2 regions of the Labrenzia sp. C1B70 genome follow, and region 2 is predicted to be linked to the other one. Evidence: riboswitches for the same ligand, from Rfam matches in the RefSeq annotation. Region 2 holds a riboswitch; the other holds the start of a gene.
The links. A riboswitch is a leader RNA that binds a small molecule or an ion and turns the genes downstream of it on or off. The one in region 2 is predicted to bind cobalamin.
Positions count from the first base shown of each region.

Region 1: it holds a riboswitch for cobalamin, as region 2 does, so the genes downstream of both, Q666_RS49935 (energy-coupling factor ABC transporter permease) here and Q666_RS65920 (hypothetical protein) in region 2, are expected to answer to the same signal.

Region 1 covers NZ_AXCE01000012.1:344,658-359,291, forward strand. The annotation lists gene Q666_RS0133360 (bifunctional diguanylate cyclase/phosphodiesterase) at 1-575, shown strand, start outside; gene Q666_RS49895 (NADP-dependent isocitrate dehydrogenase) at 888-3,113, shown strand; gene Q666_RS49900 (hypothetical protein) at 3,190-3,876, shown strand; gene Q666_RS49905 (alpha/beta hydrolase) at 4,063-4,884, opposite strand; gene Q666_RS49910 (MarR family transcriptional regulator) at 5,133-5,633, shown strand; gene Q666_RS49915 (HAD family hydrolase) at 5,630-6,346, shown strand; gene Q666_RS49920 (AraC family transcriptional regulator) at 6,353-7,300, opposite strand; gene Q666_RS49925 (hypothetical protein) at 7,484-7,855, shown strand; gene Q666_RS49930 (YHS domain-containing (seleno)protein) at 8,038-8,523, shown strand; gene Q666_RS49935 (energy-coupling factor ABC transporter permease) at 8,614-9,291, opposite strand; cobalamin riboswitch at 9,345-9,556, opposite strand; gene Q666_RS49940 (hypothetical protein) at 9,881-10,114, shown strand; gene aroQ (gamma subclass chorismate mutase AroQ) at 10,165-10,689, shown strand; gene Q666_RS49945 (EAL domain-containing protein) at 10,725-12,827, opposite strand; gene Q666_RS66220 (hypothetical protein) at 13,319-13,474, shown strand; gene Q666_RS49950 (class I SAM-dependent methyltransferase) at 13,569-14,369, shown strand; gene Q666_RS49955 (MFS transporter) at 14,379-14,634, opposite strand, start outside.
Region 2 covers NZ_AXCE01000012.1:166,020-180,653, reverse strand. The annotation lists gene Q666_RS49145 (YbfB/YjiJ family MFS transporter) at 1-1,030, opposite strand, end outside; gene Q666_RS49140 (superoxide dismutase) at 1,822-2,424, shown strand; gene Q666_RS49135 (cytochrome c) at 2,631-3,086, shown strand; gene Q666_RS49130 (cytochrome c) at 3,230-4,162, shown strand; gene Q666_RS49125 (GNAT family N-acetyltransferase) at 4,191-4,682, shown strand; gene Q666_RS49120 (RidA family protein) at 4,878-5,252, opposite strand; gene Q666_RS49115 (DUF2798 domain-containing protein) at 5,270-5,488, opposite strand; gene Q666_RS49110 (putative quinol monooxygenase) at 5,495-5,803, opposite strand; gene Q666_RS49105 (LysR family transcriptional regulator) at 5,903-6,829, shown strand; gene Q666_RS49100 (hypothetical protein) at 6,834-7,232, opposite strand; gene Q666_RS49095 (S9 family peptidase) at 7,437-9,521, opposite strand; cobalamin riboswitch at 9,665-9,878, shown strand; gene Q666_RS65920 (hypothetical protein) at 9,985-10,263, shown strand; gene Q666_RS0133320 (DUF1636 family protein) at 10,253-10,657, shown strand; gene Q666_RS49090 (ABC transporter ATP-binding protein) at 10,654-11,427, shown strand; gene Q666_RS49085 (ABC transporter substrate-binding protein) at 11,445-12,380, shown strand; gene Q666_RS49080 (iron ABC transporter permease) at 12,434-13,495, shown strand; gene Q666_RS49075 (hypothetical protein) at 13,649-14,239, shown strand; gene Q666_RS49070 (MFS transporter) at 14,275-14,634, opposite strand, start outside.

The DNA.
Region 1 (14,634 bases), 180 kb from region 2:
AGGCGGCTGCCTTCGACAGCCACATCATGTCGAAAGCAATCGATCTTATCCTGGCCCAGGAACGCACGGGGGTCGTTTTTCCGAAGGTGAGCTTCAACGTCAGCTACCAGAGGCTGGCCGAACCCGGACTTGCCGAATACATCCAGAACCTGCCGAAGGTCCGTGCCGAAATCGCATTCGAGCTGGTCGAGTCGGTCTTCTTCGATACGCTGTCGGACGATGAAGTCGAAACCGTCAACGCCCTGCGCAAGCTCGGCATTCGAATAGAAATCGACGATTTCGGCACCGGCCACGCATCGATTATCGCGCTGACAAAGCTCAAACCCGATCTTCTGAAGATCGACCGGGCCCTGATTTCTCCGCTGTCCAGCAATCCGGAGCAGTTCAAGCTGATCAAGACAATTGTCGACATGGCACACGGGCTCGGCATCGAAGCCCTTGCCGAAGGGGTCGAAACGGAAGACACGATCAACAAGCTGCGCATGCTCGGTGTCAACTACGTTCAAGGATATGCCTTCAGCAAACCAATGAACATTGTCGACCTGCAAGGCTTCCTCGTTCGCAAGTCAGCCTGACGCGGGCGGTCCTTTCCTTCAGCCTAATGGATATTCCGGTCCCGATCGGAAAGCTCCGGCAGATCGCCCATAACTGCCGGCCAACCTCCGCCGGAACGCCGATCTGCCCGTTGAAAATCAGGCCATGGCCGATGCCGCTCCCTCCACTCCTGATTGCCTTTTCCAACGGCTTTGCTAGAACACCTGCGGACTTCACACCCTTCGCCTTCCGGAGGGCTTTCAATTGATTGCGTACAATTGTATACGCATGTCGAAATTCATCGGGAGCGGTCCCGCACCACTCCTTTGACCAATGTTCGAACGCTAGGAAATGTGACTGTCATGGCCGACATTATCTACACCAAGGTCGACGAAGCACCGGAACTGGCCAGCGCCTCGTTCCTGCCGATCATCCGCTCCTTCACCAAGGCAGCCGGTTTGACCGTCGGTACCAAGGATATCTCCCTCGCAGGCCGTATCCTGGCGAACTTCCCCGAGTATCTGACGGACGCACAGAAGCAGTCCGACGATCTTGCGGTCCTCGGCGAAATGGTCAAGCAGCCGGACGCCAATGTCATCAAGCTGCCGAACATCTCGGCATCGCAGCCCCAGCTCAACGCCGCCATCAAGGAACTCCAGGCCCAGGGTTACAAGCTGCCTGAGTATCCGTCCGAGCCGAAGACGGACGAGGAAAAAACCGTCAAGGCCAAGTATGACGCGATCAAGGGTTCTGCCGTGAACCCGGTGCTGCGCGAAGGCAACTCCGACCGCCGCGCGCCGAAAGCGGTCAAGGAATACGCCAAGAAGAACCCTCACCGCATGGGTGAATGGCTGCCGTCTTCCAAGACCCACGTCGCCACCATGGGTGAAAACGACTTCTTCTCCAACGAGAAGTCGGTGACCGTTTCTGCTGGCTCCGCGGGCAAGGCGAAGATCGAATTCGTCGGCAAGGACGGAACCGCAACGGTTCTCAAGGGCGACTTTGCCCTGGACGAAGGCGACGTCGTCGACGGCACCTACATGAGCGCCAAGGCGCTGTTCGCGTTCCTGGAAAAGGAAATCCAGGATGCCAAGGACATGGGTATCCTGTTCTCGCTGCACATGAAGGCAACCATGATGAAGGTCTCCGACCCGATCATCTTCGGTTACTGTGTGCGGGCGTTCCTGAAGGACGTCTTCGACAAGCACGCCGCAACCTTTGCCGAGCTCGGCGTCAATCCGGACCTCGGCATCGGTGATCTGGAGGCCAAGGTCGCCACGCTGCCGGCCGACAAGGCCGCCGAGATCAATTCCGACATCAAGGCTGCTCTCGACAACGGCCCGGCCATGTACATGGTGAACTCCGACAAGGGCATCACCAACCTGCATGTCTCTTCCGACGTCATCATCGACGCCTCCATGCCGGCCCTGATCCGCGCAGGTGGCAAGGGCTGGGGTCCGGACGGCAAGGAAGGCGACGCCAAGTGCGTGATCCCGGACAGCTCCTATGCCGGCGTCTACTCCGCCGTGATCGACTTCTGCCGCGAAAACGGCGCGCTCGATCCCGCCAAGATGGGCACCGTGCCGAACGTCGGCCTGATGGCCCAGAAGGCCGAGGAATACGGCTCGCATCCGCAGACCTTCAAGGCTCCGGCTGACGGCACCATCCGCATCGTCGACGCTGCCGGCAACACCCTGATCGAACATGCCGTCGAAGAAGGCGACATCTGGCGCGCATGCCGCACCAAGGACGCCCCGATCCGCGACTGGGTCAAGCTCGGCGTCACCCGCGCTCGCCTGTCCGGCATGCCGGGCGTCTTCTGGCTGGACAAGACCCGCGCTCATGACGCGGAACTGATCAAGAAGGTGGAAGCCTATCTGCCGGAACACGACACTTCCGGTCTCGACCTGCAGATCATGGCTCCGGCCGATGCGGCGAAGTATTCCACCGAGCGTATCGCCCGCGGTGAAGACACGATCTCCATCACCGGCAACGTGCTGCGTGACTACCTGACCGACCTCTACCCGATCCTGGAAGTCGGCACCTCGGCAAAGATGCTGTCCATCGTTCCGCTGATGAACGGTGGCGGTCTTTTCGAAACCGGCGCAGGCGGCTCCGCTCCCAAGCACGTTCAGCAGCTGATGGAAGAGAACTACCTGCGCTGGGACAGCCTGGGCGAGTTCTGTGCCCTCGGAGCATCGCTGGAACACCTGGCCAACGTCAAGGGCAACGACAAGGCACAGGTTCTGGCGGACGCGCTTGACAAGGCCGTCGAGAAGCTGCTCGACAACGACAAGTCCCCGTCCCGCAAGGTCGGTGGCCTGGACAACCGCGGCAGCCACTTCTACGTCGCGCTTTACTGGGCACAAGCACTGGCCGCACAGGACAAGGACGCCGAGCTGAAGGCGCATTTCGCACCGATCGCCGAAGCGCTCTCTGCCAAGGAAGATGCGATTGTTGCCGAGCTCAACGGCGTTCAGGGTTCACCCGCCGACACCGGTGGCTACTACCATGCCCCGCAGGAAAAGGTGAACGCCGTCATGCGTCCGAGCGCAACGCTCAACGCCATTATCGGTTGATTTGCAAATACACCCTTGGGTAGAAGTAGGGCGGCTCCGGCCGCCCTCTTTTTTTGCGCCAGGGAGCTCATTTCAAATGGTCCTTCAAAACGAGAACCATCAGCCGGTTGTCCGGAATGGAGCCGGGGAAGAGTTCACCCTCTTCTCGGCAACAAACGACCCTCAATCAGCCAAATGGTGGCCGGACACGAGCTTTCTGGTGCATGCGCTCAGCGATGGCGATTTTTCGACCCTGCGCGGTGCCATACAGCTCATGGATGATGAGCACGAACCAGTCTTTCTGACCGGGCCCGGCAGCGTCACGAACGAACTTTATGCCCGCCTGGAACACCTCGGCTACATGAGGACAACGGAAAAGCCCCTGCCCGAAGACATGCAGGGGCACCTGATCGAGCGCGGGCTGACCGACTACGGCAAGGAACATATCGCCGACTTTGTAATCGCCCAGCGCATCCAGATGGAAGAGCTGGATGGCAACAGGGAAACGCTGGAAGACTTCTGCACGAAATTCGACAATCTGCGGGAGCATCACACGGGTTTCCCGCTCGAGGCGCTGCACACGTTCCGGATGTTCTTTTCCGATCCACGCTACGATTTCGATCTGGACCAGTCTTCGAACTATCTTTTCCGCCTCTACAAGATGTTCGGCATTGTGGAGATCTCCGACGAAGGTGTCGCACGCGCAAGCCGTTTCGGCTCCATGAATGTGCCGTTTCTCTTCGATCTGCTTCTCAACGAGCGTGGGGCAACAGTCAGACACTAGCCCGGAAAAGCGCTATTGCCTGGGTGCAGGAGATCCCCGGGGCTCATGACGATCGGTTGCCTTAGTTGACCTTCCCGAGCCGCAGTTCCGGGCCTGTATCTTTGCTGTGCTCCGTGCGGGGAGACGATTTGAGGCTGGTAACGAAAAAGGGCGGCTCACCGAGCCGCCCGTTTTTACCGATACCGCTTATCCGCGGATGAATGCCAGAACGTCGTTGTTGAACTCCTCGGCCTGCAATTGTGCAAGACCGTGGCCACCGCCTTCATAGATCTTCAAGGTGGCATCGTCGACGATTTCCGCCGCCCGGTGGGCAGAAGCCTTGATGGGCACGATCTGGTCGTCGTCGCCATGCACGATCAGCGTCGGCACCTTGATGGCCTTCAGGTCACCAGTGTAGTCGACTTCCGAGAACTCGCGAATACAGTCGTACTGACCCTTGATGCCACCGGCCATGCCCTGCAGCCAGAAGCTTTCCTGCAGACCCTGATTGGTGTCGACCCCATCGCGGTTGAAACCATAGAAAGGTACCGTCAGGTCCCTGAAGAACTGCGACCGGTTGTAGGCGGTCCCCTGGCGGATACCGTCGAACACTTCCATCGGCGTGCCGTCCGGATTGTCTGCCGTTTTCAGCATCAGCGGCGGCACAGCACCGACGAGAACGACTTTGGCGACCCGGTCATTGCCATGCCGACCAACATAATGGGCAACCTCGCCACCACCGGTGGAATGACCGATCAGGATCACGTTCTTCAAATCCAGATGCTCGATCAGTTCGGCAAGATCGTCCGCGTAGCGGTCCATGTTGTTGCCGTCCCATGGCTGGCTGGAGCGGCCGTGGCCGCGGCGGTCATGGGCAATCACCCGAAAACCGTTCTGGCCGAAAAACAGCATTTGCGCGTCCCAGGCATCAGCCGACAGCGGCCAGCCGTGGGAGAAGACAATCGGCTGCCCCTGCCCCCAGTCCTTGTAGAAAAGCTCAGCACCATCGGATGTCGTGAAAGTCGTCATTTTCAGATTCTCCTGTTCAAGCAGTTGTTTTGCGGCACCGAACTTCGGTGCCATCACCAGACCAAGCCCAAGGACACCGCCGCCAATCAGCGCCTGGCGACGGTTGACCTGCGGCCCAACGATCTTGTTTCCCATCGGATGATCTCCATTTAACTCGTGCACGATTTGATCGTGTGCGATGTATATGTATCGGCAAGTTCGCTCTGTCAACGCTTGCCAAGAAAAAAAATGCTGCTTAGGAACGTTTCATGTCAGAACGCACTGAAAACAAAGGCGCCTCGAAGCCCTTGAAGAACACCGGTCCGGACGCCTTGGGCGGAGATCTCGACGATTTTCTCTGTTTTGCCGTCTATGAGGCCAATCTGGCCTTCAATCACCTTTACCGGTCTTTGCTGGAAGAGCTCGGCCTCACCTATCCGCAGTATCTGGTGATGACCCTGCTTTGGCGCAGAAACGAGAGAACGGTCAAGGATATCGGCGACGCGCTCAGCCTGGAATACAACACGCTGACACCGATGATTAAGCGCCTGGAAGCAATGGAGCTTGTCTCACGCGTCCGCGATCTGGAAGACCAGCGCGTCGTCAATGTCTGCCTGACAGCCAAGGGCAACGCGCTTCGGGAAAAGGCGGCTGCCGTGCCGCAATGTGTTGCCGAGGCATCCGGTCTTTCGGAACAGGCTTTCGAGGATTTGAAGTCCGCTCTCGACACATTGCGGTCCAACCTGAAATCCACGGGAGACCGGACTTGAACAACCTCACGGGCAACATCACCGCCATCCTGTTTGACAAGGACGGCACACTGTTGGATTTCGACGCGACATGGGCACCGGCCTATCGCGAAACCTCGCTCCATGCAGCCAGAGGAGACCGCGCCCTGGCCGACAGGCTCCTGGAACAGACCGGCATGGATCTGGCGACCGGAAAGTCCGCGGCCGGGTCTCTGCTTGCAGCCGGCAACTCTGCGGAAATCGCGGCGGCCTGGATTGCCTGCGGTGCTGATTTTCAGGAAGGCCCGCTGACCGCAGACCTCGACCGGGTGTTCATCGGCTGCATGCATGATGCTGCGCCCCTTACTGGCATTCCGGAAGCTGTCGAGACCTTGAGCGGAACCGGGTTCACTTTAGGTGTTGCCAGCAGCGACAGCGAAGCGGCCATAAGGGCCTTTCTCGCCGGCACCGGGCTTGCGCCCCGATTTGCCTTCGTCACGGGTTACGACACTGGTTTTGGCCCGAAGCCGGAACCGGGCATGGTTCGCGGCTTTGCCGAGGCAACAGGTCTTGCACTGGACCGGATCGCCGTTGTCGGTGACAACACGCACGATCTGGAAATGGCCCGTTCGGCGGGCGCCGGACTTTGTATCGGTGTCCTGACGGGCACAAGCGCGCGCCACGACCTGGAAACCCTGGCGGATGCCGTTCTGGAGAGCGTTGCCGATCTGCCGGCCTATCTGGCCGCTAACTGATTCACATCAGGCCGGCACTGCCGCGCCTTGCCGTCGCACCTGTCCGGGCGTCTGGTTGAATTGACGCTTGAAGGCCCGGTTGAAGGCGGCTTCCGAGCTGTAGCCGATGTTTTCGGCAATATCGATCAGGGGCAGATCCGTCTCCCGAATGTCGCGCCGTGCCCGTTCCATGCGCCAGTGGGTGACATAGGCCAGCGGCGTCATGCCGACGAGGTTCGTAAACCTGTCCGCAAAAACCGTCCGGGACATGCCGGCTTCCCGGGCAAGGCTCTCCACCGTCCAGGGCTTTTCCGGCGCCAGATGGATCTTGGACATGCTGCGCCCGAGCTTCGGGTTGAGCACCGCCGCCAGGCATCCGGCCCTGTCCCCCTCCCTGTCGACGAACGTTCGCACCACCTGGATGAAGATGATCTCCGTCAACCGGTGGATGATCGCCTCGGACCCCGGCTGCCCGGCGCGCACCTCGCTGGCAACAAAACGCATCACTGCTTCCAGCCAGAAGGCGTTCATCGTCTGTGTGTTGGGCAGATGAATGACCGATGGCAAGGCATCGAGCAGCGGATGGACCGAGCCTTCCTCGAATTCGAAATGGCCACAGAACAGTTTGCAGGCCAGTTCCTCGTCCGGACCGCCGTAATAGAGCGCACCTTCCCCCGTATAACCGGATTGCCGCACGACCTCGTCCACTTCGGCAGCGGGACGGCCCGGTTCATCACTCAGGATATGAGCGGCCCCGTGCGGAATGACGGCCAGGTCACCAGTCGCAAGGCGGATCGGCTTGTCAACACCGTCCACCGCGAGCCAGCAGCCACCACGCATTGCCATGTGAAACCGCGCGACATTGCCGAAAGCCGGCACCCGCACGGCCCAGGGCGGCGAAAAACAGGTATGGAAATAGACGGATCCCCGTAGCTTCAAGGCATCCAGGATCTGGGTCAGGGCGTCATGTTTCATGAAAGGCCGGTTCCGGTTGAAGTCTCATTCCCGCATTTTTGCCTCAACACCGCAAAGCGCAAGGCTCCCGGACGATCGGTCAATTTTCAGGGACTTTCGTGCATGGATAGAACCGAAGTCGACCAACATCTTTGGGCTCGTGGGCAATCCGCCCGCAGGAAACCAACCTGGAGCACCTGAAAGATGTCTGTTCGCTTCGTCACCAAGACCATGCACGCCTATCTCGATTATCCCGTCGCGATCGGCCTTATTGCCCTGCCCGTATTCCTTGATCTCGGCCAATCCAACCCGATCGCCTTCTGGCTATCCTTCCTGACAGGCTTTGCGGCCCTGGCCCTGACGATCCTGACGGATCACCAGACCGGCATCATCCGCATTCTGCCCTATTCGGTTCATCTGGCGGTCGATTTTGCCGTCGGCATCGTGTTCCTGGCAGCTCCCTTCGCACTTGGCTTCACCGGCCTCGACTTCGCCTATTACCTGGTCAACGCCATTGCCGTCCTGACAGTGGTCAGCCTTGCCAAACCGCAGGAAACGGTTGCGCAGGCCGCTTGACAGCCACCGTCCACGCACAATGACACCGGCCCTCGCGCCGGTGTCTTTTTTTGAACTGCAATCCGGACGATCTGCAAATCCTCGGGAACTTGCGAACATGGAGACGCCTGAGCTTCGGACGCAAGGTAGAGGCACCGGAGCAAATCCGGCCTTCAACCTTCATACCCTTTCAGGAGTAGAACATGTCCTTGATGAAATCCGCCATTGCCGCAACGCTGCTGTCTCTTGCCGCTCTCTCTGCCCCGGCAATGGCCGCGGACGAATACAACACCTCCAGTGGCCTGACGGCCGCCGGCAGCCCGCTCGGTCTTCATGGTGTCGATCCCGTGGCCTTTGTCAGCCTGGGCAACCGGATTGACGGAACCGCGCAATATACGGCCGTCCACGACGGTGTTGCCTATTACTTCGCATCCCAGGAAGCCATGGATGCCTTCACCGCGCATCCGGATCAGTACTTGCCGCAAAACGGCGGCTTCTGCACCTTCGGTGTTTCAGTCGGCAAGAAGTTCGACGGCGATCCGCAGTTCGCGGCTGTTGTGGACGGCAAGCTTTATCTGTTCCTGAACGAGGCCATCTTCCGCGAGTTCCAGAAAGACCAGTCCGGTACAATCGCCAAGGCGGAAGCCAACTGGAAGAAGATCCGCTCCACCGAGGCAACGAAGCTCTGATTGTTCGTTGTCAAGGCGTCGGAACGACAAACAAAAAGGGCGGCCCCAGGGCCGCCCTTCGTGACTTGATTTCGGCAAAAGCCCGAAGACTTAAGCCGCGTTGTGCAGCCGATTTTCGAAAGCAAGGTTCCGGGTCAGCGGTGCCAGTGTCTTGGCAGCGGCCAGAACAGCCAGATCAGCCAGCGGCTCGCCCAGGATCACCAGCATATAGGCAAAACCGAAGGAACCGACGGAAGCCATGTTCTCGGCACCGAAGCCCTGGCCGTAGAATGCCCAGAAAGCAACCCAGCCAACGATACCGGCCTGGAACGTGGTGGAAAGAGCCAGTGCCTGAACGTAGGAAACGTCAACATAGGCGGTCTTTTCCGGAATGATGCGGTTTGCCAGCATGCTGACAGCCCACAACGGCACAAGCAGCGTGGTGACGTTGATGCCGTACTGCGGCAGGTCGAAAGGAGCAACCAGCGTCCCCTGAAGCAGAAGGCCTGCAGCAAGGCCGATTGCTGCCGGACCTGCGCCGAACATCAGGAACAGGGTGGAGCCCAGGATAAAGTGAACTTCGGAAACACCGACCGGGTAATGCGGCAGGATTTCGAAGAAGCAGAACACGGCAACCGTCGTGATGACGGAGCGGACGGCAAGGCTGAGAACGCCGCTTTTGCGGATCGTGTCGAGAGCCATTTTGCCCAGAAGGCCGAAGGAAGCAGCCGCGGTACCGTAGCTGAGTACGATTTTGGCACCGTCGACGATGCCCGGTTCGATATGCATGTCATTTCTCCTTTGCGCACCCTCCGTGCGCGAGCAGATGGTGTGAACCGGCCCCGATGGGACCGCTGGATGGCAGGTTTCCTGGCTCGCGAGTCTCTGCGCTGCCCGCCTTCCCGGATCGCTCCAGTGGCTTGAAGGGCTTTGCTCGTCGCATACAGTTGCGGGGGCAGCCACGGTATTGGTCCCTGTTGGGTACGCCTCACCGTGTTCCCATTTCATCCGCCCTTACGCTTGTTCGGGCGAAACCATCGCATCGTCTAGATTTGCAAGGATTGGCGATATTCTGCAAGCGAATTTTCGCCATATTCGGTCTGAATGCGACATTGCACCGAAATTTTGCCGCCTGAAGACCGCCACCGAAATCAGCCGGATCAGCATCACCGACAAGCTTCAGATCTCAAAACACTTCTTCAGGAAATTGCGTCAGCCACCTGAAAATTCTGAACTTTGAAGAATCCAATCAAAGATGAAAATCAAAACCATTGTTTATTAAACTTTTCTGTATTTAGGGTAATTGTGATTTTTACTTGCAGAAACCCTAACGAAAGATAACCTCACTCGCATACAAAGCACATCATGAGAGTTTGCAATGCCCTTTACCAAATTGGGAACGCTTATCGCTGGTGTCGTCTTTTTCCTTGGCTGCATTCAGCTGGCACTTCTAGCCGGCGTTACTCTTGGTGCAGTCACTGAACCAAGACCGGGTTTTTTCCTTGGCAATCTGACACGCGAACAGGCGCTCGACAGCGGACTATTGAAGATCATGGCCGCCGTCGCATTCGGCGTGATCACCGAGATCAGCCGCTCGGTTGAAAAGAAGTAGACCACAACCAAAGACTTGCCGCAGGCGGTGACCTGTGAAAGTCTTCGGCCATGTTGAAATCGATTCCCCTGACCGCTCTCGCGGTATCTCTCCTTGCTGCCACCGTCACTCCTGGCTGGGCGGCACCTTACAAGCTGTTCGGCGCCATCAACGAACGTCTGTCGTTCATGCAGTCGGTTGCAGCCTGGAAAGCGGATAACGACAAACCTGTCGAGGATCTGCCGAGGGAAAAGGTGGTGCTGGATGCTGCCCGCGAAAAGGCCGTCGAAAACGGCCTGTCGGCTGACAATGTCACCTTGTTTTTCCAGGCACAGATCGATGCGGCCAAGGACATTCAAACCTGCTGGATCGAACGCTGGGAGAGCGGCGAAGCTCGCCCGCAGAACGTACCCGACCTGATCAAGGATGTCCGTCCGGAGCTGTTGCGCCTCGGCAACGAGATCCTGACGCTACTCGCAGAAAGCCCCGTCGAGGCCTCTGACCAGCAGGCCTTCACGGAGGCGCTGACCGTGGAATGCCTGTCCGACGGATCAAAGAGCGCTCTGTTTGAAGGTCTGGTCGACGTACACGACTAGACACATACGGCCATCAGGACATCCCTTATCGGAGTTCAGGAGGCTGCCTGCCTCCAGGGCTCGGCCGCATTCGCCAAGCCTTCCCGCTTCATGACCATTCGCGAGAACTCGCCGAACGGCACTGCCGGGCTCCACAAGTAGCCCTGGCCGAGCGTCCCGCCCCACAGATTGATGTAATCCATCTGCAACTGGGTCTCGACCCCTTCGGAAACTGTGTTGAGATTGAGCTGCCTCGCCAGCATCAGGATCAGCTCGACGATGGTCCGGCGATCCTCGCAATTGGCAATGTCCATGATGAAGGACCGGTCGATCTTCAGCGTGTCGAACGGCATGCTCGCTAGACTGTGCAACGAAGAATAGCCGGTGCCGAAGTCGTCGATTGCAAATTTGACGCCTTCTTTCTTGATCGGCAGGATCTGATCCAGAAGGTTCTGCGAATAGTCGACAAGACTCGATTCCGTCACTTCCAGTTCCAGCTTCTCCGTCGAGAACCCGCTCTCGCCAATGATCCCGAGCATTCTGCCGGTAAATCCCTTCGCCTGCAGCTGCGCCGGCGCAACGTTCACGGCGACAGATACATCGACATTCTGCCGGTGCAGGGATTTCATGTCGGAGAGCGCCGATGCCAGCACGAATTCTCCGATCGGAACGATCAGACCGCATTCTTCTGCCACGGGAATGAACTTGTAGGGCGGTACGGATCCGAGTTCGGCATCGTTCCAGCGCAGCAGCGCTTCTGAACCGACAATCTTGCCGGACGAAATGTCGACCTTCGGCTGGTAGTGAACGGAAAGCGTGCGGTCTCTCAGCGCGCTTTGCAGCCTGTGCCGGATCTGTTCGCGCTCGGTCATCCGTTCGCGAATGATATCGTTGTAGGCGATCGACTGAGCCCTGCCTGCACCCTTTGCTTCATACATGGCCATGTTGGCGTTTCGCAGAACTTCCTCGGCCGTTGTACCGTGCTCCGGGTATCTCGCGATCCCCGCGCTGACGGTCAGCGAAAGGGAAAGCCGGCCAATTCTGTAGGCCCCGCCCAGCCGCTCGACCATCGTTCTGGACAACTTGGCAAGCGTCTGCAGATCATCGACGCCGGGTAACAGTACGACGAATTCGTCGCCTGAAAACCGGGCAACGCAGGGGGGTTTTGACGTCAGTGGCTTGGCCAGCTCGTCGACCAGGACGGCCAACCGGTTGCCGACCAGCCGCAACAGCTTGTCGCCTACGGCATGTCCGTGCATGTCGTTGATCAGTTTGAAGCGGTCCAATCCAATGTAAAGAACGCTGCCCGTTTCCTTGGGTCGCAGATCAATCAGCGTCATCGCGACATTGTCCAGCTTGGCCCTGTTGGGCAAACCGGTAATGCGATCAGTGTAGGCGAGTTCCTCGATCCGCAGAATATTCTCGCGCAGCTTCACCATCATTCCGCGGAACGCGGTTTGCAGGTCACCCACCTCGCCCGGTGCATCAGTTTCCAGATTGCAGTCGAGGTAACCGGCAGCGGCCTCATTGGCTGCCTGCGTCACGCGGCTGACACCTGCCGTTGCCCGGTACATCAGGGCAGCAATCACCGGAACGAAGGCAAGAAGAAGAACCGCCAGGATCAACACCACCTGAACTATCTTTTCCCTCAGAACGCCCGCAAGCTCGTGCTTCGAAATGCGCACCAGCACGGACCCCACCACTTCCCCACTTCGGGAAACCGGCAGGATGTATTCGATCATATCGGCGGTTTCCGAATACTGAGCCTTGCCCGACTGCGCGACATTCAGGGCGCCTTCGTTGAACTGCACGGCGCTCGAAGGTTCTGCGGAGGTGAAATCGCTGGCGAACTCCTGACCGAAGCGGCTATAGGCCTTGGCTGCGATAATGTATTTGTCACCCGCAATCGCATTCAAAAGTCGCTCGACTTCACCATAGTTCTTGTTGGCGATTTCGCGCGCCGCAATATTGGTGACAAACAGCGCCTTGTCGTGAGCAGTCCGAGCAAGACGTTCCTCGATCTTGTCCGTCTGGGTCAGATAATCGATGCCGATCAGAACCAGCGAAAAAGCCAGCAACCCGAACACGCCATAAAGCGTTGCCCGCACAAAGACGCGCTTGAACAGCGCGTTTCCTCTTGATCGAACGGTTTCGAGCACGAAACAAGCCCTTTCGGTCCATTGCGTTGCCCGGGTCGAAGTGCGACCCGATACCAGCAGTGTTTCGGCAGCCGCCTCAACAAATTCTGAACCTGAAAGAGGAAACACGACCCTATTCTGGAACTATTGAACCTACGAGCATCTATTTCTTTCACGCCGGCCAAATTGCTCGTCAAAATTTCCTAGGCACTACTGAATTCACGAGAAACCCTGTCCGCGTAGAATTACCAAGCCGGTCCGGCATCTACGGAAGATTTGAATCGATCACACTCTCAACTTGGCCCGATTTCTGTACCGAAAGGTGCGATTTTCAACCAACGCCCCAAATCGACGCGCGTCTGAGCAGCTTCCGAACATACTGTTCTTGACGTTGTTGGTTCGTGGGCAATTTTCGTGGTTTGTTGTCGAGCAACGGCAACTATAAATAGTTTTTACTTTACCGGGACCGGATTCGACATATTGGCAAGGGCGCAGTGCAGGCGCGGCCCTACGTGGACACCTGGATTGCAGAAGCCCAGCTGCCGCGCGGTGAACCTGGTGCGGCCTTCAATCGCCTGATCGAAGTGCGCCGGTTCGCCCGCCGGTCAGGATCTGACCTGCAGCTCTCGAATTTCCTGCCCCATCTCATCAGTTTTCTCGCGGTTTAGGTCCGGCGCTAGATAGATTGCCGTTGTCCAATTCCACTTTCAAAGGCACTATTTTCGTATCTGGAATATCAATCCTGGGCGGGAGGCCAAGGACATGTCCGGTAATGCGAAACACGATTCCTGGAGTGCAGGTCGCAGTTACGATCACTACATGGGCAGATGGAGCCGATTGATCGCAAGAGAGTTCGTGTCCTGGCTCAACGCGCCTGCTGATGCAAACTGGGCGGACATAGGGTGCGGCACCGGAGCCTTGACCGAAACCATACTCGATATGGCCAAGCCAAAATCGGTTGTCGGTCTCGATCTTTCGGAAGGCTTCGTGATGCATGCGCGGGAAGCGATCACCGACGAGAGAGCCCGCTTTGAAGTCGGGTCTGCACAGGACCTGCCGCTTCCCGACAACTCCGTTGACGTATCAACGTCCGCGCTCGCGCTCAACTTCGTTCCGGACAAGCTGCAGGCGCTGGCCGAGTTGCGTCGCATTACCCGCCCTGGCGGAACAATATCCTTCTATGTCTGGGACTACCCGGGAGGTGGCATGGGCTTCATTGACGCCTTCTGGAAAGCAGCCGCTTCAATCGACCCCGCAGCCGAAGAACTTGATGAGGCGCTTCGGTTTCCCTTTTGCACTCCGGACGGGCTCCGCCAACTTTGCACTGAAGCCCGGTTGCCGGGTGCCAGTGTTCACACCCTTGAAGTCGACACCGTGTTTCCCGGGTTTGAGGAATTCTGGCATCCCTTCACGCTCGGCACCGGGCCCGCACCCGGCTATTGCATGAACCTGCCACGGGAAAAACGTGATGAGCTGAAGGCAAAGCTCCGGCACCAACTCGATACCGGCGAAGAAATCCGCTTGCCCGCACGCGCCTTTGCTGTCCGCTACCAGCAGCCGTGAACACGCAGTTCATCCAGAGCGGAATTTACAGGCAAGACCAACGGCAAGCACAGCAAGCGCGAAACACGAACTCACCGGATAGAGCAACGCTGCAGCCGCAGCATCCCGGTACAGAGCCTCACTACGACCAGCCGCCAGAACCTGGAAGAAGATCTGGCCCTGCACTGCGATACCAAGCGCCATGCCGATCTGCTGGAAGGCCTGGAGAACGCCGGACCCCGCTCCGGCATCCGGTCCGGAAACCCGCGACAACACGAGCTGGAAC
Region 2 (14,634 bases):
GCATCTGACGGATTGCTGCCGGTCCGTCCCGGCTGACTTCGCGCCGTGCCTCCATCAGGCCAAGCGCGGTGATACCCATGAAGGTTGCCCCGAGGAGCGCTGCTCCGAAGAGGAAGAGCGCAGGCGCTGTGCTCACCGCCGTCAAGGCAACCCCTGCCGCTTCCAGCACGCAGGCAAGAGCGAAGCCCTTTCGAGTGCCCATGCGGGCGGCAATCCTGTTCCAGACGTAAATTGAAGGTGCCGCGCACAGCCCAACTGTCAACCAGACGAAGGCTTCGGTTGATTGAAGCGCCGGATTGGCGCGTGCGATCGTATTGACGAAGGTTGCGGTGATGACATAGCCGAAACCGAACAGACCGTAGGCCAGAATGAGGCGGATGCGACTGGCAGAGCCAAACGGAGATGCAGGGGCTTCGTCGGGGGAGCTTTGCGCAGGTGTGGTGACTGGCTGGGGAGACGGCTCGGACGGCACCAGAAATGCAGCCACCAGAAGAAAGCAAAGCGTGGCAGCGCCACTGGCCAGCCAGAGCCCACGCCAGTCTACCCCCAGATGCGCCAGGAGGGCAACCAGAACAGCGGAAAAGGAAATGCCGCAGCCGACCCCGGCAAAGTGGAGGGCGCTCAAGCCGCCGCGACCGGCTGCCGTCAGCCGCTCCAGGATCAGGCTGGTTGAAAAGACCAGCGCAAAGGCGCTTGCGACGCCGCTGGCGAAGCGGATCAACAGAAACAGAGACAGGGAAGTGGTCAGCGCCATGGCGGCACTGGTCAGGGCGCTGGCAAGAAGCCCACCGAGAAACCATAGCCGGGGATTACCGGGCAGGGACCTTGAGGCGCCGGCAAGAGCTCCGGCCAGATATCCGAGAAAATTTGCGGACGCGATCAGGCCGGCATCATCAGGTGGCAACTGCAGGCCGTCGGTCATGAAGGGCAGGATCGGGGTATAGACGAACCGGCCAATGCCCATCGCGGCAGCAAGGGCGAGCAGACCACCGAAAGCCAATGCGGCAGGAGAGCGCGAGATGGGTGACATGGGGTTCCGGTCGTCAGGCGATAGCTGAAAACTGACATGCAGTCGTTGCTATCTTGCACGATCTCTCTGCTTTGTCATTTCCAGGAACACGTTGAAGTAGGGTTGGTGCAGGGCAGGGTGAAGGCGATCAGTTTCCGGTGCGGACACCAGGGGCGACAAGCCGAGTATTGGTGCGCATTGCCTTTCGCAGGGCATTGGTTCGCACCGACTGGACCTTGGAACCGGGAGCCCGGGTCATGCAGGCCTTATGGATACAGTCGCAATGAGCCATGCTCCACCGTAGCAACTGTTCGGGTAGTCGCAGGTCTTGTCGTTACATCATCAACTCCAGTTGTTTTAGCATTCTCCAAGAGAAACGCCGTTTCAGAGACTGGCCTGAGAGGTGATGGTGGTAGCGAGGAGAATTTTTCTTGAGAAAAGAAGTGAAGATTTCTATTTAATATCATTCTAGATATACATTAGATAATGATCGAAATAAGATTGTTATTATTATATAATTCTATATTGTTAAAGTGTTTTCGTTATAAATAACGATGCTTTTCTTTCGAAAATTACTGATCACATTTCCGTGAGCGGCGCAACTGCAGCCGTGTGGACGCGTTCCCCTCGTGGGAAGTGTCAATGGCAGATCGTACGTCCTAAAATAAAAAGAAAAAATTTCTTTATTTTGGGGATCGGCGCTTGCCGTGACGGCCCAGCAATCCTATTTTGCCGCTCGACGCGGCCGTTCCTGCATTCATTCTTGAGGCAGGCATGTCGCCGCCGGTCACCGACCTTTTAAGGAGTTTGTCATGTCTTTCGAATTGCCTGACCTGCCGTATGCATATGACGCGCTGGCCCCTTACATGTCTGCTGAAACTCTCGAGTTTCACCACGACAAGCACCACCAGGCCTATGTCACAAAAGGCAACGAGCTGCTCGCCGGCAGCGGCCTGGAAGGCAAGTCCCTGGAAGAAATCGTGAAGGAAAGCTTCGGCAAGAACGCTCCGCTGTTCAATAATGCCGGTCAGCACTACAACCACATTCACTTCTGGAAGTGGATGAAGAAAGACGGTGGCGGCAGCTCGCTTCCGGGTGCGCTGGCTTCCGCTATCGACAGTGATCTTGGTGGTTTCGACAAGTTCCGCGCCGACTTCATCGCCGCCGGTGTTGGCCAGTTCGGCTCCGGTTGGGCCTGGCTCGCAGTCAAGGACGGCAAGCTGGAAATCATGAAGACCCCGAATGGTGAAAACCCGCTGGTACACGGCGCAGCGCCGATTCTCGGCTGCGATGTGTGGGAACACTCCTATTACATTGACTACCGCAATGCGCGTCCGAAGTACCTCGAAGCTTTCATCGACAGCATGGTCAACTGGGACTACGTGCTGGAAATGTACGAAGCTGCAACGAAGTAATTCGGGAAACATCCCGTTTTGCGAAACCCCGGCCTGGAAAGGCCGGGGTTTTTTGTTTGGCTGTTTCGTCAGCGTTGACGCTGTGTTCACCGAACATGGCGCACTTCACGCGACCGTGATTTTCAGACCGAGCGGTACATGGGCTGTACTCGCACTGGTGAATCATTGCCGAAGGCAATTTCCACGAGAGGGAGAGAACGATGCGAATGATCAAATCGGCTGTTGTATTGGGTCTTGCGGCCGGGATTGGCCTTGCCGGTTCCATTGCTCAGGCGTCTGACGATCCGATTGCGACCCGGCAGGCCATCATGTCGTCGGTCGGCGCGGCCGCCGGGCTCGGTGGTGGCCTGATGAAAGGGGAGATCGCCTATTCTCCTGCTGCCGGTAAGGCTGCCATCGCAACGATGAATGCAGCAGCCCTGACATTCGGAGACTATTTCCCTGCAGGTTCCGATCAGGGTGAAACCGGTGCCGCTGCCGCCATTTGGGAAAATCCGGACGGATTTTCCGCTGAGCTGGCCAAGTTTGCGGACGCGACTTCAAAAGCCTTCGAAGCATCCGGCAAGGACGGTCCTGCGGATGTCGAGGCTTTCAAGGCTGCGATGGGCCCCGTGTTCGGCTCTTGCAAATCGTGCCACGAAACTTACCGTAAGAAAAACTGACCGGCGGCATTCCGGGGTCTACCGCACACAGACTGCAACAGGCAGGCTCCAGACTGTGAGACAGATCAGCGGCTTTTCACCCTGTCCGGGTTGAAGAGCCGCTGTTTTGGCGTTTCGGTGCCAGGAAGACCCAGGGAGACCTCATGAAAAAGGCTGTCATCGTCCTCGTCGTTCTTGCCGTTGTTGCGGCAGGTGCGGGTTGGTTCCTGTCCGCGCCGACGAAGCTGAGCGAAGCCCAGCTTGCCGCCATTGCGGAAGGGGATGCGTCGCAAGGGGAACTTGTTTTCTGGGCCGGCGGTTGCACTTCCTGCCATGCGGCCAAGGATGCTGCAGGAGACGACAAGCTGAAGCTTGGCGGAGGCCTTCGCCTGGAGACGCCGTTCGGGGTGTTTGTTGCCCCGAATATTTCGTCCAGCACGGCAGACGGTATCGGAGCCTGGTCGCTTGCTGATTTCGCCAATGCCATGACGCATGGCACATCGCCGGACGGGCGAAACTATTACCCGGCGTTCCCTTACACTTCCTATGCCCGCATGTCTGGCGAAGACATCGGCAATCTATTTGCCTTCATGAAAACGCTGCCGTCCGTCAACGGCAAGACGCCACCTCATGAGCTCGGTTTCCCGTTCAATATCCGTCGGGGGTTGGGGCTGTGGAAACGGCTGTTCCTGGATCCGTCACCCGTCATAGCCGCCCCTTCAAGCGGGAACGAGGTCGACGCTGCCCTTTGGGACCGCGGGCGGTATCTGGTGGAAGGGCCCGGCCACTGCGGTGAATGCCACACGGCTCGAAATCTTGCAGGGGGACTGGATCTGGCGAAATGGCTCGGTGGCGCACCGGCTCCCACAGGAGAAGGCCGTATTCCGGACATTACGCCGGTAGACGGTGGTTTCGGCAGTTGGAGCGCAAGCGATATTGCCTATTATCTGGAAAGCGGCTTCACGCCTGAATACGATTCCGTCGGTGGTGAAATGGTGCATGTTCAGGAAAACATGGCCAAGCTTCCTGCCAGTGATCGTGAAGCGATCGCCGCCTACCTGAAAGCCATCCCGCCCGTTGCGCCGACAGCCAACTGACGACACCACGCGGACCTTTTGTCATTCCATGATTCAATCGCAGCAAATTTCGATCGTACCCGTTTCAACCGAAAACGACCTGGCGCCGATCCGGCACCTGTTTCGGGCCTATGTCGACTGGCTCGGCATCGACCTTTCCTACCAGGGCTTTGAAGAAGAGCTTGCAGGTCTGCCGGGGAAATACGCGCCGCCGTCCGGGGCGCTTTTCCTGGCGAAGGATGAGGAGGGCTCGGTTCTCGGTTGTGTTGGCCTGCGGGCGTTCGGAAAAGACGGTGCGTGTGAAATGAAGCGGCTTTACGTCCTGCCGGACGGACGCGGCAAGGGTGTTGGTGGTGCGCTGGTGGAGGCTGTAATCGCAGCGGCGGTTGCCGCCGGCTACCGGGAGATGCTGCTGGACACGCTGCCAAGCATGACGGGTGCCATCAAGCTCTATGAAGCCGCGGGGTTTGAGCAAGTTGGCGCCTATTACGATACGCCGATCCTGGAGACGGTTTTCTTCAGAAAGCAACTGAACGGGTAAACAACTGACGCTTTCAAACAAAACCACCTGCGAGCAGGTGGTCAAGTTTCGCTTTTTATTATTGGGTCGTTTTGCCCGTGCACAGTTATTCGAGAAATTGGAACGCGTATCTCCAGAAAGTTGTAGAGCCGGTCCATTGCTATTCAACTAAGGGATAATACGTATTTCTCAATCCGGTTGCAAGTCGTTCATCGATCAGGTTGCAATGATCGCTTCAACTTCGACCCTCAGCTGTGGGTGAAACAGTGCGGCAACACAGACCAGTGAGCTAGCAGGAACCTCATTTTCATAGAGTTCTGCAAGGGCTGACCGGATTTCAGGCAAGTCGGTCATGTCGGTGACGAACACGGTTACTTTCACCAGATCTTTCAGTGATCTTCCGTAGTAGGCGGCGATAGTGTTCAGTTGAGCGAACACTGCCCTGATTTGCGGGCCGGCCGAATCGGCCTGAGCAGGTGTGCCGAAAGCTGTGAAACCGGATGTATAGACTGTCTGTCCATGCCGAACGGCGTGAGTATAGGGGCCTGCCGGCAGGCCCAGTTCCTCGAAATTCTGTCGGGCAAGAGGCATCGTTTTTCCTTTTCTGATTACGGCAGGCGGGCTGAAAGGAACAGCGTTGCCTTTTGCACGGGCGGGCCAAGAAAGAAGGCGATGACGGCAGCGGCGGGCCATGCCAGGCGAAAGGCATTCATCCATTGCCAGAAGAACCTGTCGCTCCAGCCGAGGTTCAGGAATGTGACCCAGCACGACATCAAGAGCGACAGACCCAGCGACATCAGCAACGTCGCGATCAATCGGTTCTTCATGACTGACTACCTTTTGATCGCTTCGCTGGTGCCGATTTCGCCCAGTTCTTCAATGTAGCTGACCTGTGTCAGGTTCTGCGCGAGATAGGCCTTGGTGTGCGGCATTTCGAAATGGGCAGCCAGGGCGTCCTTGTCTGTCCAGCTCTCCCAAAGGGTGAACTTGTCGGGATCCTGCAGGTTCTGCCGGATTTCAAAGAAATTGCAGCCGGGTTCGTGTTGGGTTTCCGCCACAAGTCGGCGCAGTTCCGTCTCTGCCCTGGTCCGCTCCGCACCCTGTTGCAGTTCGATACCAGCGCTGATGAAGTAATTGCCCATGAGTGTCTCCGTTGCGTTTAAGGACGAAGACAGACTTATTGATTTCTCTAATCTCAATCTATATCGAATAATGAGAGTTTAAATTTTGAAAATGAAATCATGCTCGACGACATCGCCTTGTTTGTTCATATCGCGCGCAATCGAAGCCTGGCAAAGGCTGCCGCGCATCTCGGATTGCCTCCGGCAACGGTGACCCGGCGCCTGGCGAAGCTGGAGGAAACCATAGGCACGCAGTTGGTCTTCCGCTCCGCGCGGAAGTTCGATCTGACGGTGGCGGGTGAAGCGTATTTCGAGGCCTTTGCCGACCTGGTTCAAAACGCTGAGACGACATTGGACGGGTTAAGCACCGATCTGCACGGTCTTCGGGGAGCGTTGAAGGTGGCGGCGCCCACCAATATTTCCATCGGCATCCTGCAGCCCATGTGGTCGGAATTTCTCAAGACCTTTCCGGAGATCCAGCTGACGCTGACGCTTAGCAACGAGAACAAGGATCTGCTGGAACACAAGGTCGATATTGCCCTCCGAGCCGGACCCCAGACCGATGAGCGGCTTTACCAGAAGCGCCTCGGGGTGGTGGCAACGGTTCTCGTTGCGGCGCCTGCTTATCTTGAACAGGCGGGTGCCCCGGAAAGTCCGGACCAGATCGGCCGGCACAAGGTGGTGCGGGTGTCCACGCTTCCGCAATGGCAACTGACAAATCGGGAAACAGGCTGCCGCGAAACCGTGCCTGTCGATGCACGTGTTGTTGTCGATGACATCAGTCTTGCCCGGCAGCTGGCCGGCGACGGTCACGGGCTCGCACTGTTGCCTGTGAGCGAGATTTCCGATGACCTGATTTCAGGCCGCCTCACACCTGTGCTCGCAGACTGGCAAGGGCAGCAACGGGATATCTTTGCGGTATGGCCCACCGGGCGGCTGCTCAACGCCCGGGCGCGCTGCCTGCTTGATTACATGGAACCGTTCATGGCAGCGCTTCCCGTGTTTCAGGGAACTGTCGTCCAGCGTGATCCTGCAAGATCCGCTTGATGTCCTACGCTGTGTAGGGATTGCAGCGGATGTAGCGCGGCTGATCTATGTAGCTGGACATGACCGCAAGCCATGCGTTGCATTCGCCTTGAGTCTTGAAGCAACCGGCCTGGGAAATGATGTATTTCTGGCTGAAATTGAAGACCTTGCCACCGGCAATGCCTTTCCAGCCGCTGCCGGTAAAGGTGCGGCAGTCATAAGCTGTGTTGTAGGTGCTGGGAATGTCCTGCCGGTTCTTGGTGAATGTGGGGGAGAACAGCAGCGTTTCCACCACATTGCCGCCGGTCGTGTCGTAGGACTGGCATGCGGCAAGGCTCAGCGTGGCGGCCATGACCGGAACCAGGCGCAACCCCTTTTTCAGCCCATCAGCAAGGCGGTGCGGAAGTGTGCGGTAGCAGGTCATCACGGGCTCCAGTGAACAGCATCGGTACGGTCCAGGACCGTTCAATTGATTGATTTGCAACAACTCTCACATGAGCCGAAGACTTGGTCAAAATCAAGTCACGTTCGCTCGGGTGGTACCCGCAAGGGCGTGTGAAAGGAATTTAGGTTCCCGGGCGTGCGAACTGCTCCGCACGCCCGGAAAATCCTCGGGTCTGACGAGGTGTCAGGCCTTGTCGGTCACCAAAAGGGCAAAGGCCTGGGTTTCGGCGACTTCCTTCAGCCGGTCGAAACGGCCGGAAGCGCCGCCATGACCGGCTTCCATGTTGGTTTTCAGCATCAGCAGCTTGTCACCTGTGCCGGTTGCCCGCAGCTTGGCAACCCATTTGGCCGGCTCCCAGTAGGTCACGCGCGGATCGGTCAATCCGCCTACCGCCAGGATGGCCGGATAGGCCTTTGCCTCGACGTTGTCATAGGGCGAGTAGGACGCGATGTAATCGTAGGCTGCCTTGTCCGTGATGGGGTTGCCCCATTCCGGCCATTCCGGCGGCGTGAGCGGCAGCGTGTCGTCCAGCATGGTCGACAGAACGTCGACAAACGGAACTTCGGCAATGATGCCGCCGAATTTTTCCGGTGCCAGATTGGCAATCGCCCCCATCAGCATGCCGCCGGCCGAGCCGCCCTGAGCGACGATGCGATGGTGCGAGGTGAAGTTTTCCGCAACAAGATGGTCTGCCGCGGCTATGAAGTCGGTGAAGGTATTCTTCTTGTTCTCGCGCCGCCCATCCTTGTACCAATGGAAGCCCTTGTCCTTGCCGCCGCGAATATGGGCGATGGCGTAGACGAACCCCCGGTCGACCAGCGACAGGCAGTTGGTGTTGAAGCTCGCCGGAATGGTGATGCCGTAGGAACCATAGCCGTAAAGCAGCAGAGGTGCGGAGCCGTCGAGCCTGGTGTCCTTGCGGTAGAGCACAGACACCGGCACGGTTTCGCCGTCGGCTGCGGGAGCCATCAACCGGCGGGTGACGTAGTCGTCCGCATCATGGCCGGAAGGCACTTCCTGTTCCTTGCGCAGAATACGCTCGCGGGTCTCGACATTGTAGTCGAAGGTCTGCGACGGCGTTGTCATCGAGGAATAGGTGAAGCGGATCGTGCTCGTGTCGAACTCGTAGCCGCCGCCAAGGCCGAGCGAATAGGCTTCCTCGTCGAAGGCGATGGAGTGCTCGATGTTGTCTGCAAGCCGTCGGATCACGATGCGCGGCAAGCCGTCTTCGCGCTCCAGCCGCGTCATGAAGGACTTGTAGACGCAATGCGACAGGATCAGGCATCCTGCCTTGTGGGGCACAAGATCGGACCAGTTTTCGCGGCCGGGAGTGCCTTTCGGCGCAGTGACGATTTTGAAGTCCTCGGCGCCGCCTGCGTTGGTCAGGATGTAGAGTGTGTCGCCGTGATCGTCGATGGAGTACTCGATACCGGTCTCGCGCTCTGCGACAAGCACCGGTTCGGCGGTCGGGTCGGTGGCCGGGATCATCCAGACTTCGGAGGTCTCGTGATCGTGAATGTCGATGACGATCGTGTCGCCGGACTGGGTCTTGCCGACGCCCATGAAGAAGCCGGCATCCTTTTCCTCGTAGACGAGAACGTCGCTCGCCGGATCGGAACCGACTTCGTGACGGAAGAGTTTCGAGGGCCGGTGGTTGGCGTCGAGGCGAACGTAGAACACATAGCGGCTGTCTTCCGAGAAGACGCCGCCGCCGCCCGTGTCCTCGATGGCGTAGTCGAAATCCTTGGCAGACTGGGCGTCGCGCAGCTTCAGTGAATAATATTCCGAGCCCTTGTCGTCATAGGCCCAGGCGATGAGCTTGTGATCCGTCGACTGGCTGACGCCGCCGATCCGGAAATATGCCGTTCCTTCGGCTTCCTTGTCGCCATGGAGAAGAACCGTTTCCGCGCCGCCGTCACGCGGGGTGCGAAAGAAAACCGGTTGCTGGCCGCCGGTTTCATACTTGAGGCCGTAAGCGAAGGGCCCGTCGGGCGCAGGAACCGAGCTGTCGTCTTCCTTGATGCGGCCGCGCATTTCCGCAAAAAGCTTCTCCTGCAGAGCCTTTGTCGGTGCCATCTGCGCTTCGTGATAGGCATTTTCCGCTTCCAGATAGCTGCGGATGTCGGCATCCAGCACGGACGGGTCCTTCATGACCTCCTGCCAGTTGTCCGCCCTCAGCCAGGCGAAGTCGTCCTGGCGGGTAATGCCGTGGGTCTCAAGGGTGAGGGGGCGCGCTGCGGCGCGCGGGGGAAGGGCATCCTGTTTCATGGATCGGAGGTAAGATTTTTGAGCCTTGAAGGCAAGGGTCAATACTGGCGAGGCGGCTGGGCGTTTCCGCTTTCAGGCAATCCTGTCGTGCTTTCAGACAAGAGCAGCGACCCGCAAAAGTCTTTGACATTTTTCAGGCGTTCGCGCACTTAGGAAGAGATGGTTCCCGACTCCGAACTCCGGACCGGGATTAAAAGGGAACACGGTGCGACGAGCCCGAAAGGCTGCAAATCCGTGACTGCCCCCGCAACTGTGAGCGGTGAGCAAACCTGAAAGCGCCACTGGGGAGACCCCGGGAAGGATCAGGCAAGCAATGACCCGCAAGTCAGGAGACCTGCCATTTCACCTTAAACCTTAACCCGGGCGGGGTGCCCCGGAGGAGTGAGTGACATGGCCAATCGGCACCTGCCGGCAAAGTTGCACATTCGGTTCCTGACTGCCCCGCGAAATCGCGGAGGGCGATATGAACCGGAAATTTTCTGCTGAATTCTCAAGACTTGCCAACCTCCTGACCGAGGCTGATCCGCTGGCGACGCGCGCAGCACGCGCGATGGTTCCCGATGGGCTGCAAAAATCTGTTGTCAGCGAGAATATAGGTAATGTAATAACATTACATGGTGATTGTTCCAAACGTACCCGATCCGGCCGTGCCCAGTGCAACGAGGAAAGCAATGCCTTTGCTTTTCCGCAGCCTCCTGTCGGTTCACTGGCAGAAGCCGTGGAGGCGCGTCATGAGCAATGATCCGCACAAGATATTTGTCTGCACGACCTGTCGTCACAATGGGCAGACTTGCCATCCCGGATATGGGCTGATCTGCAAGCTGAAGAGTGCAATGGCACAGGCAGTGCCTGTCGTTGGAGACGAATTCGAAATCAGTGGAACAGCCGACATGGAGAGCTGTTCGAGACCTTGCACGCTGGCATTCAAGGCCACCGACAAGGCGATCTACCTCTTTGGGGACATTGAGGACGATACGGACATCGACGACCTGGTCGACTACGCCAATCGGTATCGCCAGATTGAAAATGGATGCGAGGTGACCGAGGAAAGCCACGGCAAGCGCTGGAGCGCATCGCAAGGCCGGCTTCCGGCAGCGATGATCGTTTCAGAAGCAGACGGGACGGCGTTCTCATGACAGGGGTCGATCTGTTTGTCCGGGAGGTCAGCTGGAAGACGGGGCAGGGCAAAACCATTCTGCATCCGCTCAGCTTCGGTCTGCCTGCCGGTGAGGTTCTTGGAATTGCCGGTGCCAACGGTGCCGGCAAATCCACCCTGTTGCGGCTGCTCTATCGCTTCCTGAAACCGAAAACGGGCGAAATCCTTCTGGATGGCACGGATCTCTGGCACATCAGTGCCAGAGAGGCCGCCAAAACGATCGCCGCCGTGCTTCAGGAGCAGCCGACCGACTTTGCCTTGACCGTGCGCGAGATCGTCACACTCGGTCGGCGTCCCCATGCAACCGGTATTGCCGGCGCAGGCAAGCGGGACGCCGAGATCGTCGATGACTGTCTCGGGAAAATGGATCTGCTGTCCTATGCAAAAAGAGCCTTCGGCACATTGTCAGGAGGGGAAAGGCAACGGGTGATGGTGGCCCGGGCGCTGGCGCAAGAACCAAGGCTTCTGGTGCTGGATGAGCCGACGAACCATCTGGACATCCGTCATCAGCTCGAGATCGTCGAGCTGATTGCCGATCTGGACATTACCATTGTCACCAGCTTGCACGACCTCAACCTGGCAAGCCGTGTCTGCGACAAGGTCTTGCTGTTGCATGAGGGCCGACTGGTTGCCCAGGGAATGCCGGAGACGGTGCTGACCCCCGGCAACATTGAGCAAGCCTATTCGGTACAGGTCAGACTGGAGCAACTGTCTGCCAGCCGCGAGCGCTACCTGACCTTCCATCTTTGAATTTCTGGAGACTTAAAATGAAAAAAATTGCCCTGGGCCTCGCGCTCACCTTTCTGTCTGTACCGGCAATTGCGCAAACGACCGTGGAAAGCTGCAACCGCACGGTGACCTTCGACACGCCGCCCAAAGCAGCCGTTTCGAATGACGTCAACCTGACCGAGATGATGCTGGTACTTGGCCTGCGCGACCGCATGGTTGGGTATACCGGCATTTCAGGCTGGAAGACGCTGGACGCGGAAATGCGTGAGGGCGTTGCCGAACTTCCCGAACTCGCGTCGAAATATCCGAGCAAGGAAGTGCTGATCGGGGCCGACGCCGATTTCTTCTTCGCCGGCTGGAACTACGGCATGAAGGTGGGCGGTGAAGTGACGCCTGAAACGCTGGAGCCGTTCGGCATCAAGGTCTACGAGCTGACCGAATCCTGCATTCATATCGGCGACAAGCCGAAGGCGTCTCTGCAGGATCTCTATAACGACCTCCTCAACCTCGGAAAAATCTTCGGTGTTGAAGACACAGCTCACGATCTTGTTGCGGCCTACAAGCTGGAGCTGGACCGGATCGCGGCAACGGTGCCTGCTGGTGAAGATCCGCTGCGGGTCTTTGTCTACGACAGCGGCGAGGACAAACCCTTCACCGCCGGACGATATGCCATGCCGACAGCGCTTATCGAGGCAGCCGGCGGCGTCAACGTGATGGACGATTTTGAAAAGAGCTGGGCGACCGTCGACTGGGAAACCGTGGTGGAAAAAGACCCGGACATGGTCGTGATCGTCAACTACGGCGAAGTGACGGCTGATCAGAAACGCGACTTCATGAAACACAATCCCGCCCTGGCCAATATTGCAGCCGTCAAGAACGACCGTTTTGTCGTGCTGGACTATGTCGAGGCAACCCCGGGGCCGCGGAACCTCAAGGCCATCGGAAAGCTCACCGAAGCGTTCTGGGGAGAGTGAGCCTTGCAGAAGATGCTTCGAACTGCCGTTGCAGGCAGAAACGATAGACCGGCATGAGCCTGCTCACGGCCAAAAGCGCTGGCCTGCGCCGGTTGCGTGGGAATGGGGTATTGCTTCTGGCCGGCGTGCTGGTGCTGGCTGTTTCCATTGTAGCCGCCATCGGTGCAGGTGCGGTGCCGATCCCGGGTAGCACTGTCTTCAAGGTCCTCGTCAACGGCGTGGTGCCCGGCTATTTCGACGTGGACTGGTCCAAGGGCCGGGAGGCTATCGTCTGGGAGATCCGGTTTCCGCGGGCGCTGCTGGCCGGGTTTGTCGGTGCTGGTCTGGCCGTTGTCGGCGCCGCCCTGCAATCCGTCACGCGCAATCCCCTGGCCGATCCGCATCTGCTCGGCATTTCGTCCGGTGCAGCGGCTGGCGCCATTCTTGCGCTGTTGCATACTGGTCTTTTCCTGGGGCTGATGACCGTTCCGCTGATGGCATTCGCCGGTGCGTTGGCGGCAACTTTTCTGGTGCTCGGGGTGACGCGGTTTGCATCTGCAACCAGTGCCGACCGGCTGGTGCTGGCCGGTGTGGCCGTGTCCTTCATCATCATGGCGATCGCCAATATCCTGATTTTCCTGGGCGATCCGAGGGCAACGCATACGGTTGTCTTCTGGATGCTGGGCGGTCTCGGTCTTGCCCAATGGGCTCAGCTGCCGTTTCCGCTTGGCATTCTGCTGCTGGTGGCGCCGTATTTTCTGCTGCGGTCTGCCGATCTCAATGCGATGACCATCGGCGATGAAACCGCGTCGACGCTCGGCATTCCGGTTGCCCGGTTCCGTCTCACGGTGTTTGTGCTGGGAGCTCTGATCACCGGTGTGATGGTAGCCTTTTCAGGCATCATCGGCTTTGTCGGGCTGATGGTGCCGCATATTGCCCGCTTCCTGGTAGGGGGCAATTATAGCCGGGTTCTGCCGGCATCGATGATGCTTGGCGCAATCTTTCTGATCTGGGCGGACATCATCGCACGAACGCTCCTGTCCCCCGAGGATATGCCTATCGGCATTGTCACCGGGCTGATTGGCGGCATTTTCTTCGTGCTCCTCCTGCGCTCCCGCACGGGTCAGGCACACTAGTACCTCGCACGGACCGCTTTCGGCCGTTCAGCCGGTCCTGGTTGAATGGTCGCTGGTCAGAGCGAGGCTCAAGGTTCGTTGTGGCAGATCTCGACGGTTTCCATCAGGCAGCATTCGTATAGTGTTGCTTTATCGAGACCAAAACGGACCCACATGGACAAACTTCCCACCAATCTTGCGGAATTCACACACATCCGGATCATCATCGGCATGGTGATCGGGCTGGGTGTTGCGCGGCTGCTCAATGGCCTCGCGCGGTATGTTCAACATCCCCAACGCGAAGAGATCTACAGCGTGCACCTTGGGTGGTCGTTGTTCATGCTTTTGTCCGTCGTTCACTTCTGGTGGTTCGAATTCGCACTTGGCCGCATCCAGGTCTGGACGTTCGAAAGCTATCTGTTCGTCATCGCCTTTGCCGCACTCTACTTTTTTATTACCGCAGTGCTTTATCCGGACAAGATGGGCGAATACGCCAGCTACAAGGATTATTTTCACGCCAGGCAGACCTGGATCTACGGCTTGCTTGCCCTGATGTTCGTACTCGACATCGTGGACTCACGGCTGAAGGGGATCGATTATTTCAACGATCTTGGAACCGCGTATCTGGTGCGTCAGATCGTGATGATCGTGCTGGTGCTGGCCGCGACGAGGATCCGCAAGTCCGCTTATCACATCGGTCTTGTCAGCGTTGTCCTGCTGTCGCAGATCTGGTTGATCACCAGCAACTTCAGCGTCCTGAAGTAACTGGCGTCCTCTGGCCGTTCATCGGAACCACAGCCTCAAGCGGCTGCGCCCGTCGGCCTCATCTTGCCGCGCATGAAGATGAAGATCATCACTGCCATGTTGAGGAAGTTCCAGGCGATACCGTTCAGGAACGCGGCCTGGTAGGAGCCTGTGAGGTCATAGATCCAGCCGGACAGCCAGCCCCCGAGGGCCATGCCGAGAATTGTCGCCATGATCACCAGGCCGACACGCTGTCCAGCTTCGCGGGCCGGCAGGTATTCTCGCACGATCACGGCATAGCTGGGCACGATGCCGCCCTGCGACAGACCGAAGATGAGGGACACGAGGTAGAGCGAAGCCAGGCCGTTGAAGGGAATGAACAGGAACAGCGCCGCACATTGCAGCACGGAACCGAT